DNA from 4 places in the Vibrio sp. 10N genome. Region 1 is predicted to be linked to each of the others. Evidence: predicted binding sites of a transcription regulator. Region 1 holds the regulator's gene; each other region holds the start of a gene.
The links. Region 1 encodes CRP, which controls carbon source genes, mostly activating them, when cyclic AMP is high. Its sites were predicted from a motif close to TGTGANNNNNNTCACA; they were not measured.
Positions count from the first base shown of each region.

Region 2: a site for CRP is predicted at 999-1,014, ahead of nagE (N-acetylglucosamine-specific PTS transporter subunit IIBC). Genes of this name have one in related genera too.
Region 3: a site for CRP is predicted at 815-830, ahead of mlc (sugar metabolism global transcriptional regulator Mlc). Genes of this name have one in related genera too.
Region 4: a site for CRP is predicted at 1,196-1,211, ahead of dinG (ATP-dependent DNA helicase DinG). Genes of this name have one in related genera too.

Region 1 is NZ_BTPM01000001.1:3,142,307-3,144,515, reverse strand. Features, by position in the region: gene AAA946_RS14640 (DUF1338 domain-containing protein) at 1-553, shown strand, start outside; gene crp (cAMP-activated global transcriptional regulator CRP) at 624-1,256, opposite strand; gene AAA946_RS14630 (phosphoribulokinase) at 1,500-2,209, opposite strand, start outside.
Region 2 is NZ_BTPM01000001.1:2,748,109-2,750,317, forward strand. Features, by position in the region: gene nagE (N-acetylglucosamine-specific PTS transporter subunit IIBC) at 1-885, opposite strand, end outside; gene nagA (N-acetylglucosamine-6-phosphate deacetylase) at 1,354-2,209, shown strand, end outside.
Region 3 is NZ_BTPM01000001.1:2,254,828-2,257,036, reverse strand. Features, by position in the region: gene AAA946_RS10445 (patatin-like phospholipase family protein) at 1-645, shown strand, start outside; gene mlc (sugar metabolism global transcriptional regulator Mlc) at 906-2,123, shown strand.
Region 4 is NZ_BTPM01000001.1:1,197,023-1,199,231, reverse strand. Features, by position in the region: gene AAA946_RS05695 (porin) at 1-765, opposite strand, end outside; gene dinG (ATP-dependent DNA helicase DinG) at 1,300-2,209, shown strand, end outside.

The DNA of each region.
Region 1 (2,209 bases):
TCACTTAGAACATAGCAATGCTCTGCTTCCTAAGGTGTTTATCAGCGAATTGCGAGTGGAAGAGTGCTCTCAGTCGCTACAAGATATCGTGGCTAAGCTAGTGGCGCAGGTGGACAGTGCTAAGCTATCTTCTGCTGACTTCTTATATGGTGGCCGCTTGTGGGATCTGAGCTATCAAGACTTCCAAACGCTGGCGCAAGAAAGCGAGTATGCTTCATGGCTTGCCGCTCACGGTTATGGTGCGAATCACTTTACAGTGAGTGTGAACCAGCTTGATCGTTTTGCCGAAGTGGTTGAGGTCAATCAGCGTCTTCGTGACGCTGGGTTTGCAATTAATGAATCGGGTGGCGAGGTAAAAGGCTCACCAGAGGTTCTTTTGGAGCAATCCTCAACGATGGCAGACAAAGTATCCGTGGCATTTACTGATGGTGACCAGGTGATTCCTGGTGGTTTCTATGAGTTTGCTAAGCGCTACCAGTTAGCCGATGGCAGTTACTATCAAGGCTTTGTCGCCGCATCGGCGGACAAAATTTTTGAGAGTACACATCAATAACCTCAAAAATAAAAGCCCCAACAACAAAAAAGCCACCCGAAGGTGGCTTTTTAAATCTGTCGACGCGCTATTAACGAGTACCGTACACCACGATAGTCTTACCGTGGGCAGAAATTAGGTTCTGCTCTTCTAGCATCTTAAGAATACGACCTACTGTCTCACGAGAACAACCTACGATTTGGCCGATCTCTTGACGAGTGATCTTGATTTGCATGCCGTCAGGGTGAGTCATTGCATCTGGTTGTTTCGCTAGGTTTAGTAGCGTCTGTGCAATACGACCCGTTACGTCTAGGAACGCTAGGTCACCTACTTTTTGGCTAGTCACTTGTAGACGACTTGCCATCTGAGCAGATAAGCGCATTAGAATGTCTGGGTTTACTTGGATAAGCTGACGGAACTTCTTGAATGAGATTTCCGCAACTTCACAAGGTGATTTTGCTCGTACCCATGCCGTACGTTCTTGGTCCTCTTCGAACAAGCCAAGTTCACCGATGAAGTCACCTTGGTTTAGGTAAGACAAGATCATCTCTTTGCCTTCTTCATCTTTAATCAGTACCGCTACAGAGCCTTTGACGATGTAGTAAAGCGTTTCTGCTTTCTCGCCCGCGTGAATAAGCGTGCTCTTTGATGGGTACTTGTGAATGTGGCAGTGTGAAAGGAACCACTCTAACGTTGGGTCGGTTTGAGGTTTACCTAGAACCATATATCTTACTTCCTCTGCAGGGTATGCTTGCTGCTTTCCATATTTGTTAGCAAGCCCGTTGGTTAAGACCTACTAGCATAAAAGCACTTTGAAGATGGCGCAAGCGATCTTCTGTTTCCTAGAAATAGTATCCTTTTTTGCGCCGCTTTTCTTGATTTTAATCGTGTCAAAAGCCTATTTATCTATACAAAACTGTGCACATGATCACGATACAAAAAAACAGGCTGATTTGGCTCACAATTCCTAACCTATTTTCCCGGTTTCTATAAGTTGCTGAAGTATTGGCCTGACGATTAGCTCCATCGCAAAACTCATCTTACCGCCCGGTACGACAATGGTGTTATGACGCGACATGAACGAACCATCAATCATCGCTAGTAGGTACGGGAAGTCGACATTCTTGATACCACGCAAGCGGATCACGACAAAACTCTCATCCAAACTCGGAATGCCTTTAGCATTGAGCGGGTTTGAGGTGTCCACGGTGGGAACGCGCTGAAAGTTAATATGGGTGCGCGAAAATTGTGGGGTAATGTAGCTTAAATAGTCGTCCATCGAGCGAACGATTGAGTCAGTAACCGCTTCTCGAGAGTGACCGCGATCGCGGGTGTCTCGTACGAACTTTTGGATCCACTCCAGGTTAACAATGGGCACCATGCCGATGAGCAGGTCAACGTGCTGCGCCGCATTCACATCCCCGTCGACGACTCCGCCGTGTAGGCCTTCGTAAAACAGCACATCGCTATTTTCGGGCAGGTCTTGCCATGGGGTGAAGGTGCCTGGCATTTGGTTATAAGGCACGGCCTCATCGAAGGTGTGCAAGTAGCGACGAAACTGTCCGGTACCGTTTTGCCCATAGTTGCGAAAAAACTCTTCAAGGGCTGGGAAATCATTCGCTTGCGGGCCAAAGTAGCTGATGTGTTTACCTTGCTCTTTGGCTTTGCGGATCTCGA
Region 2 (2,209 bases), 390 kb from region 1:
TGGTAGACCGAACATCATTACAGGGAAGAAGCCGTTCATGAATACGCCAGCGCCTTTGTCGCCACCGAAGTAACGGTGTAGGTCACCAGACTTAACTGTTTCAGTCACTTCTTTAACAGTTGCTGTGATTTCAGGCGTTACTGAGTTAGCAAATTCGAATGTGTGAGACTGACCAGCAACTAGAGTCTTAGCAAGAGCTGGGTCAACACAAAGCTGTTGTAGTGCAGGAAGTGCTTGACCAGCAGCTTGAGCGCCAGTAACTAGAACTTCTTGACATGTACCCATACCGAACCAGAAGTACGAGTTTAGTACGTGGTGTAGACCTACAGGGATAAGTGCACGGTTAAGAGTACCGTATACGAATTGGCCAACAGCGCCAGATGTAGATACTGCGTGTGCTAGTGCATCTAGGCCGCCTTGGATTGAAGGCCAAACCACGCCAGATACCGCACCTGCTACTAGAGCAAACAGACCTGCCATAATAGGCACAAGACGCTTACCAGAGAAGAATGCTAGCCACTCAGGTAGACGAGTCGCGTGGAACGCATTGTAAGAGTGACCTGCGATGATACCTGCGAAGATACCGCCGAAGAACGACATGTTTACGTCTGCGTTGATAGTCGTTGCTGTAGCTGTTAGTACAAAGTAAGCAACCGCACCAGCAAGACCTGCTGCACCGTTACCATCTTTAGAAAGACCAATAGCAATACCTAGACCGAAAAGAAGTGGCAACTGGCCGAAGATCGCACCACCAGCTTGTGCCATAAATGGAATGTCTAAAAGGTCGCCTTGACCCAAACGTAGTAGAAGCGCCGCAATTGGTAGCGTTGCGATAGGTAGCATCAATGCCTTACCTAGCTTCTGCGCATATCCTAGAATATTCACCTTAAGTTCCCCCTATAGGATTTGAATTTTTGGACGACTTATTTTAGCCGTTCAATTTAGTCCTATTCAGTGTATGGAATTAAATTCGCCCCGCAAATTAAAACCTTATCAATTGTGATCGTAATCACCAGTTTTTGCCAAAAAACAGGCTTTTTGCTAGCGAGATCATAAAACTTATTTTATCATACGAAAAAATAGCCAAATCTAAGTAGGATTCTGGCCACTGGAGTTGCAAATACAAGCAAATAAGTTGCGATATAAATCAAGCTTTATACCTCAAGCAACCACAAAAAAACGACAACAACTCCAGATTAATCATTAAGTTACTTTGATTATTTTAACTATTTACAACTTGCTGACTAAAAAATTTGTTTCGTTACTATGAGCTAGAAATCAAGTAAAATCATTATGATTCAAACGCTGCGTGGTAACGGGCTAGAGAGAATACAACACAAGGATTCACTAACTATGTATGCATTAACGAACGGTAAGGTCTTCACAGGTACTGATGTTCTAACCAATCATGCGGTGATCATTGATGGCGACACCATCCAATCTATCGTCCACGAATCAGAGCTGTTTGCTTCTATCGAGCGTATCGACCTTAACGGTGCGAACCTAAGCCCAGGTTTCATTGACCTACAGCTCAATGGATGTGGTGGTGTGATGTTCAATGACGAAATCACGGCAGAAACCATTCATATCATGCATAGAGCCAACTTGAAGTCTGGCTGTACCAGTTTCCTTCCGACGCTTATCACATCTTCTGATGAAAACATGCGCCAAGCTCTTTCTGCAGCACGCGATTATCATAACCAGTACCAAAACCACTCTCTTGGTTTGCACCTTGAAGGTCCTTACTTAAATGTAGCTAAAAAAGGCATCCACAGCCCAGATTTCATCCGCCAATCAGACGAAGCGATGATTGATTTGATCTGCGAGCACCGTGATTTGGTTGCCAAAGTAACCTTAGCACCAGAGCAAAATGCACCAGAGCATATCGAGAAGCTGCGCGATGCTGGCATTGTGGTCTCTATCGGTCACACCAATGCCACTTATGAAGAAGCGCGCAAAGGTTTCGACTCAGGTATTACATTTGCCACTCACCTATTTAATGCGATGACGCCAATGACTGGCCGTGAGCCAGGTGTTGTTGGTGCCATTTACGATTCATCGGATGTGTATGCTGGTATCATTGCTGATGGCTTCCACGTTGACTACGCCAATATTCGCATCGCGCATAAAGTGAAAGGTGAAAAGCTCGTATTAGTGACGGATGCCACAGCTCCGGCGGGTGCTGACATGGAATACTTTATTTTTGTCG
Region 3 (2,209 bases), 890 kb from region 1:
GAATTTATTGATGGCGGCGTTTCAGCCTCTATTCCAGTGCAGCAAGCGTGGCGGCAAGAGTGTCGGAGTATTATCGTCATTCGCACTGAACAGTATGTGACGGATGAAGCTAAGCTTGTTGAGGATCAGCCCGTCGCGACAGAATCACCAACTTGGCTCAGAGATTCGTTAAATAACCTGCAACTGCAATGGCAAGATAAAGTAGAGCAATGGTCAAGTGATTGGGGGGCGTTCTTTGAAAATCGTAAGTTGAAAGCTGATGCATTGAAGCACGCGGAGCATCTCAAGCTTATTAATGGCGGACGTTGGTTATTTGGTGCAGGGGATATCTACCGCCTTAGTCACTTGTTTGGAGAGCGTTTCGACTCAGGGCTTGCAGACATGTTGATGGTGCATTATCAAACCTATTCACTGACAAGCGAGTTTCTAAAGACTCCACCAGATGATTGTTTTATTTGGCAAATAGCCCCCGATCAGCCGTTAAAAACCTCGTCATTACTCAGTGATATCGACGATATACTCCATGACTATCAAGTGGGTTTAGACGCCGGATTCCGTTTTGTGGATAGTTACAACCTCGCTAAGCGGCACAAAGCCCTCACAAGTACCAACAATGACTTATGGCAACCCTACCAAGCCAGCTAACCCTAATGGGTATTGACAAATTGAATGGTTATTAATAGGTGCTAAATAAGTACCAATGTGCGCAACAAACTTTTAAAAACAACTGGATATTATTTGAACGTTCAAGCGGCAAACTGTGACAGGCTCTTCAGGTGTAACTTGATACGTGCCCCAATCTTCCACCTATATGCGTGATATTTGTCACGGCAATCCTATAAACTGCTTCACAATTACTTCGCAAAGTAAAAAAATTAACAGGTTGTTGTTTTCTGGAGTTCAAAATGTACATGGCTCAACCCGGGCACATTGATCATATCAAGCAGATCAATGCTGGTCGTGTGTATAAACTGATAGACCAATTTGGGCCTATTTCGCGTATCGACCTATCTAAATTAAGCAGTTTAGCACCCGCGAGTATCACCAAAATTACGCGAGAACTCATCGAAGCACACCTGATCCACGAAACAGCGGTGCAAGAAGCGACCAGTCGAGGTCGACCAGCCGTCGGTTTGCAGACCAATAATCAAGGCTGGCAATTCTTATCTATGCGTCTGGGTCGTGGTTACCTATCCATTGCGCTGCACGAGCTTGGCGGCGATGTTCTTATTGATACCAAAATTGAAATTCATGAAGTCGATCAAGAGGATGTGCTTGCTCGATTACTGTATGAAATCGATGATTTTTTTGAAAGCTACAGTGAACAGCTGGATCGTGTCACCAGCATTGCATTAACCCTTCCTGGTCTTGTGAATTCTGACAAAGGCATCGTGTTACAGATGCCACATTACAACGTAAAAAACCTGAATGTCGCTGAAGAGATATTCAAAGTGACGGGTTTACCAGTATTTGTTGCTAACGATACGCGTGCATGGGCGTTGGCAGAGAATCTATTTGGCCACTCCCAAGACTGTGATAATTCGGTCTTGATCTCTATTCACCATGGTCTCGGTGCCGGTATCATCCTAGATGGTCGCGTGCTGCAAGGGCGTCACGGTAATATTGGTGAGTTGGGACATATTCAGATTAACCGTCAAGGTAAGGATTGCCACTGTGGTAATACGGGGTGCCTTGAAACCGTCGCTAGTTCCCAAGCTATTCGTGATGAAGTGACTCAACGCTTAGCTCGAGGTGAGGCGTCGATACTCGCCGATTATGAAGAGATTTCCGTTGAAGCGATCTGTGAGGCCGCCGTTAAAGGTGATGCACTTGCCGTCAATGTGGTTGAGAAGTTAGGCGAGCATCTCGGTAGTGCGATCGCCATTGTTATCAATTTATTCAACCCTGAGAAAGTTTTGATTGGCGGCGTCATCAACCAAGCTAAAGAGATTCTCTATCCAGCGATTGAGCGCTGTATCGCCAATCAAAGTTTGCCAGTTTATACCGAAGATTTGAAACTGGTTGAATCGCGTTTTTATAAGCAAGCGACCATGCCTGGTGCCGCCTTGGTAAAACAAGCTTTATACGATGGCCTGTTATTAATGAAAGTTATTGAAGGATAACGCTTTTCACACTCTTTGCTGACGGTCATATTTTTGTTTGTTAAGTCAGTAAACTTCTTGTGCTTCCTGCCGATATCATGAGATAA
Region 4 (2,209 bases), 1.9 Mb from region 1:
TAGTGAGTAGTAACCTGCTGCTAGGTTTAGGTTCTCAACACCAGCGTAACGAGCTTCTAGAGCGTATAGAGTTTCGTCTGCGTCAAATGGAGTAGTTACAGTTTGGTTAATGATGTTACCTGTAGCATCACCGTTAGCGTCAAGCTCTACTTTTTGAGTCGTTTTAGAAGTAGTGCCTTTGAACTTAGCTTTACCTACGAAACCAGTAAAGTCAAAGTCAGCAACACGTGCACCTAGTTTAGCATCAAAGTAAGTGCCGTCTTCACCAAGACCGTTGTTTTGGTTCTTATCTTGTAGGAATGCAACTGTACCGTAGAAAGTGCCTTTGTCGATGTCGTAGCGAACTGCTTCGTCACCAGAGAATGGAGTACCATTGCTGAAGAAAGAGTTGATGCCGAACTGGTAGTCGCCGCCGATACCTGCATCATCAAGTGCAGTAGCAGTCTTACCAAACTTGATAGAACCTACAGACTGAGAGTAGAACGCCATGTAAACGTCACCAGTGTCCGCTTGGCCTTTGTCGCCAGAGAATTCCCAGTATGCGCCGATTTGTAGATCGTCGTTTACTGCGTAACGAGTGTCAAAACCGAAGTCTGCGTCTTGAATTTCTTGTTGGAATTCAGCGCCTTCAGTTTCAGCTTTCTTGTAAACAACCTCAACGTCACCTGTCATGTTAACAGTTACTTTGTCTTGGTTGTAAAGTTCGATACCTGCTTGCGCAGAACCAGCTGCTAGTACAGCTAAAGCTACTAGAGTTTTTTTCATGATAATCCACTGCCTTTTCTTAGATGGGAATTCCTTTTCGGTTCCCTTTTTTAATATATGTGACGTCTAAATCTTCCATAAGAACGACAACCTTTTGTCCTTTGGTTGACTTAGCGTCTTTAAATCTCGGAACCAAGAATGCAAAAGTTATAAGGACTTGTCAAACACTCTAAACAAAAAACTCAAAATTATATAAAACCTTAAATTTCATCAACTTAATAAAAACCCCGTGACTGAGCGCAAGTTTTTTGAACACCTTTCAATTACAAGCTCAGCAAGGATTTCAAAGCCCAAACCTATACAACACTCCAACAACACCTACTACAATAGCGTCAATTTAGAATAAATCACTAGCAAGATATATTTTTTGGAGTTTTATATTTTTTACAAAATGAAAAATATCCTCATCAATGAAAGTTCACTTAGATTTTGTGATTTCGATCTAAATATCCGCCGTAAATGTGCACTTACTTGCTGATATTTTTCGCACCTCGAAGTGTGGTACACTCGCCGCTCGTCTACATAGGGCTCATCATGCTGACCAGTAAAATCCAAACATCCATTCGCCAGAGTTATCAAAACTTACAAAACCAGTTAGATAACTTTGTTCCTAGGCGTGCCCAGAACTACCTTGTTTCAGAAATCGCTAAAACACTTTGTGGCCAATACCACAAATCGACACGCATGATCGTGGCCGAAGCCGGCACAGGAATTGGTAAAAGTCTCTCTTATTTAATGGCTGCGATTCCTGTTGCGGTTCAGAACAATCGTAAAGTGGTGATTTCTACCGCTACAGTGGCACTGCAAGAGCAATTACTGAACAAAGATTTGCCGCTATTCCGACGTATCACGGATCAAAACTTCTCTTTTATCATTGCTAAGGGTAGGCAACGGTATTGCTGTGCTGAGAAGCTGGCAGTCGCATGCGGTGCTGATGGTGGCCAAATGGCGATGTTTGAAGCTAAACCGAAAGCATCAGATATTGCTCAATTGCAGCTTATGTATGAGAAATTATCGCAAGGTAAATGGGACGGTGACCGAGACTCCTGGCCAAAACCGATTGATGATGCCATATGGCAAACCATCGTCAGTGAAAAGCATAGCTGCAATAACAGCTTGCCAGCACATCGTAGTTGTCCTTTTTCCAAAGCTCGCTCCGAGCTAGACAAAAACGATGTGATTATCGCTAACCACAGTTTGGTCATGGCCGATGCAGACCTAGGGGGTGGCGTTATTCTTCCCGAGCCAGAAAACACCATCTTCATCTTCGATGAAGCACATCACCTCCCTCACGTGGCAAGAGACCATGCCTCTGCATCTGCAACGTTAAAAAGTGCCGGCAGTTGGCTGGAAAGACTCAATCAGTCTGCTAGCAAGTTTTCAGGGTTAGCGGATGAAAAGCGCGTGAGTCGATTCAGAAACGAGCTACAAGATGCAATCCAGC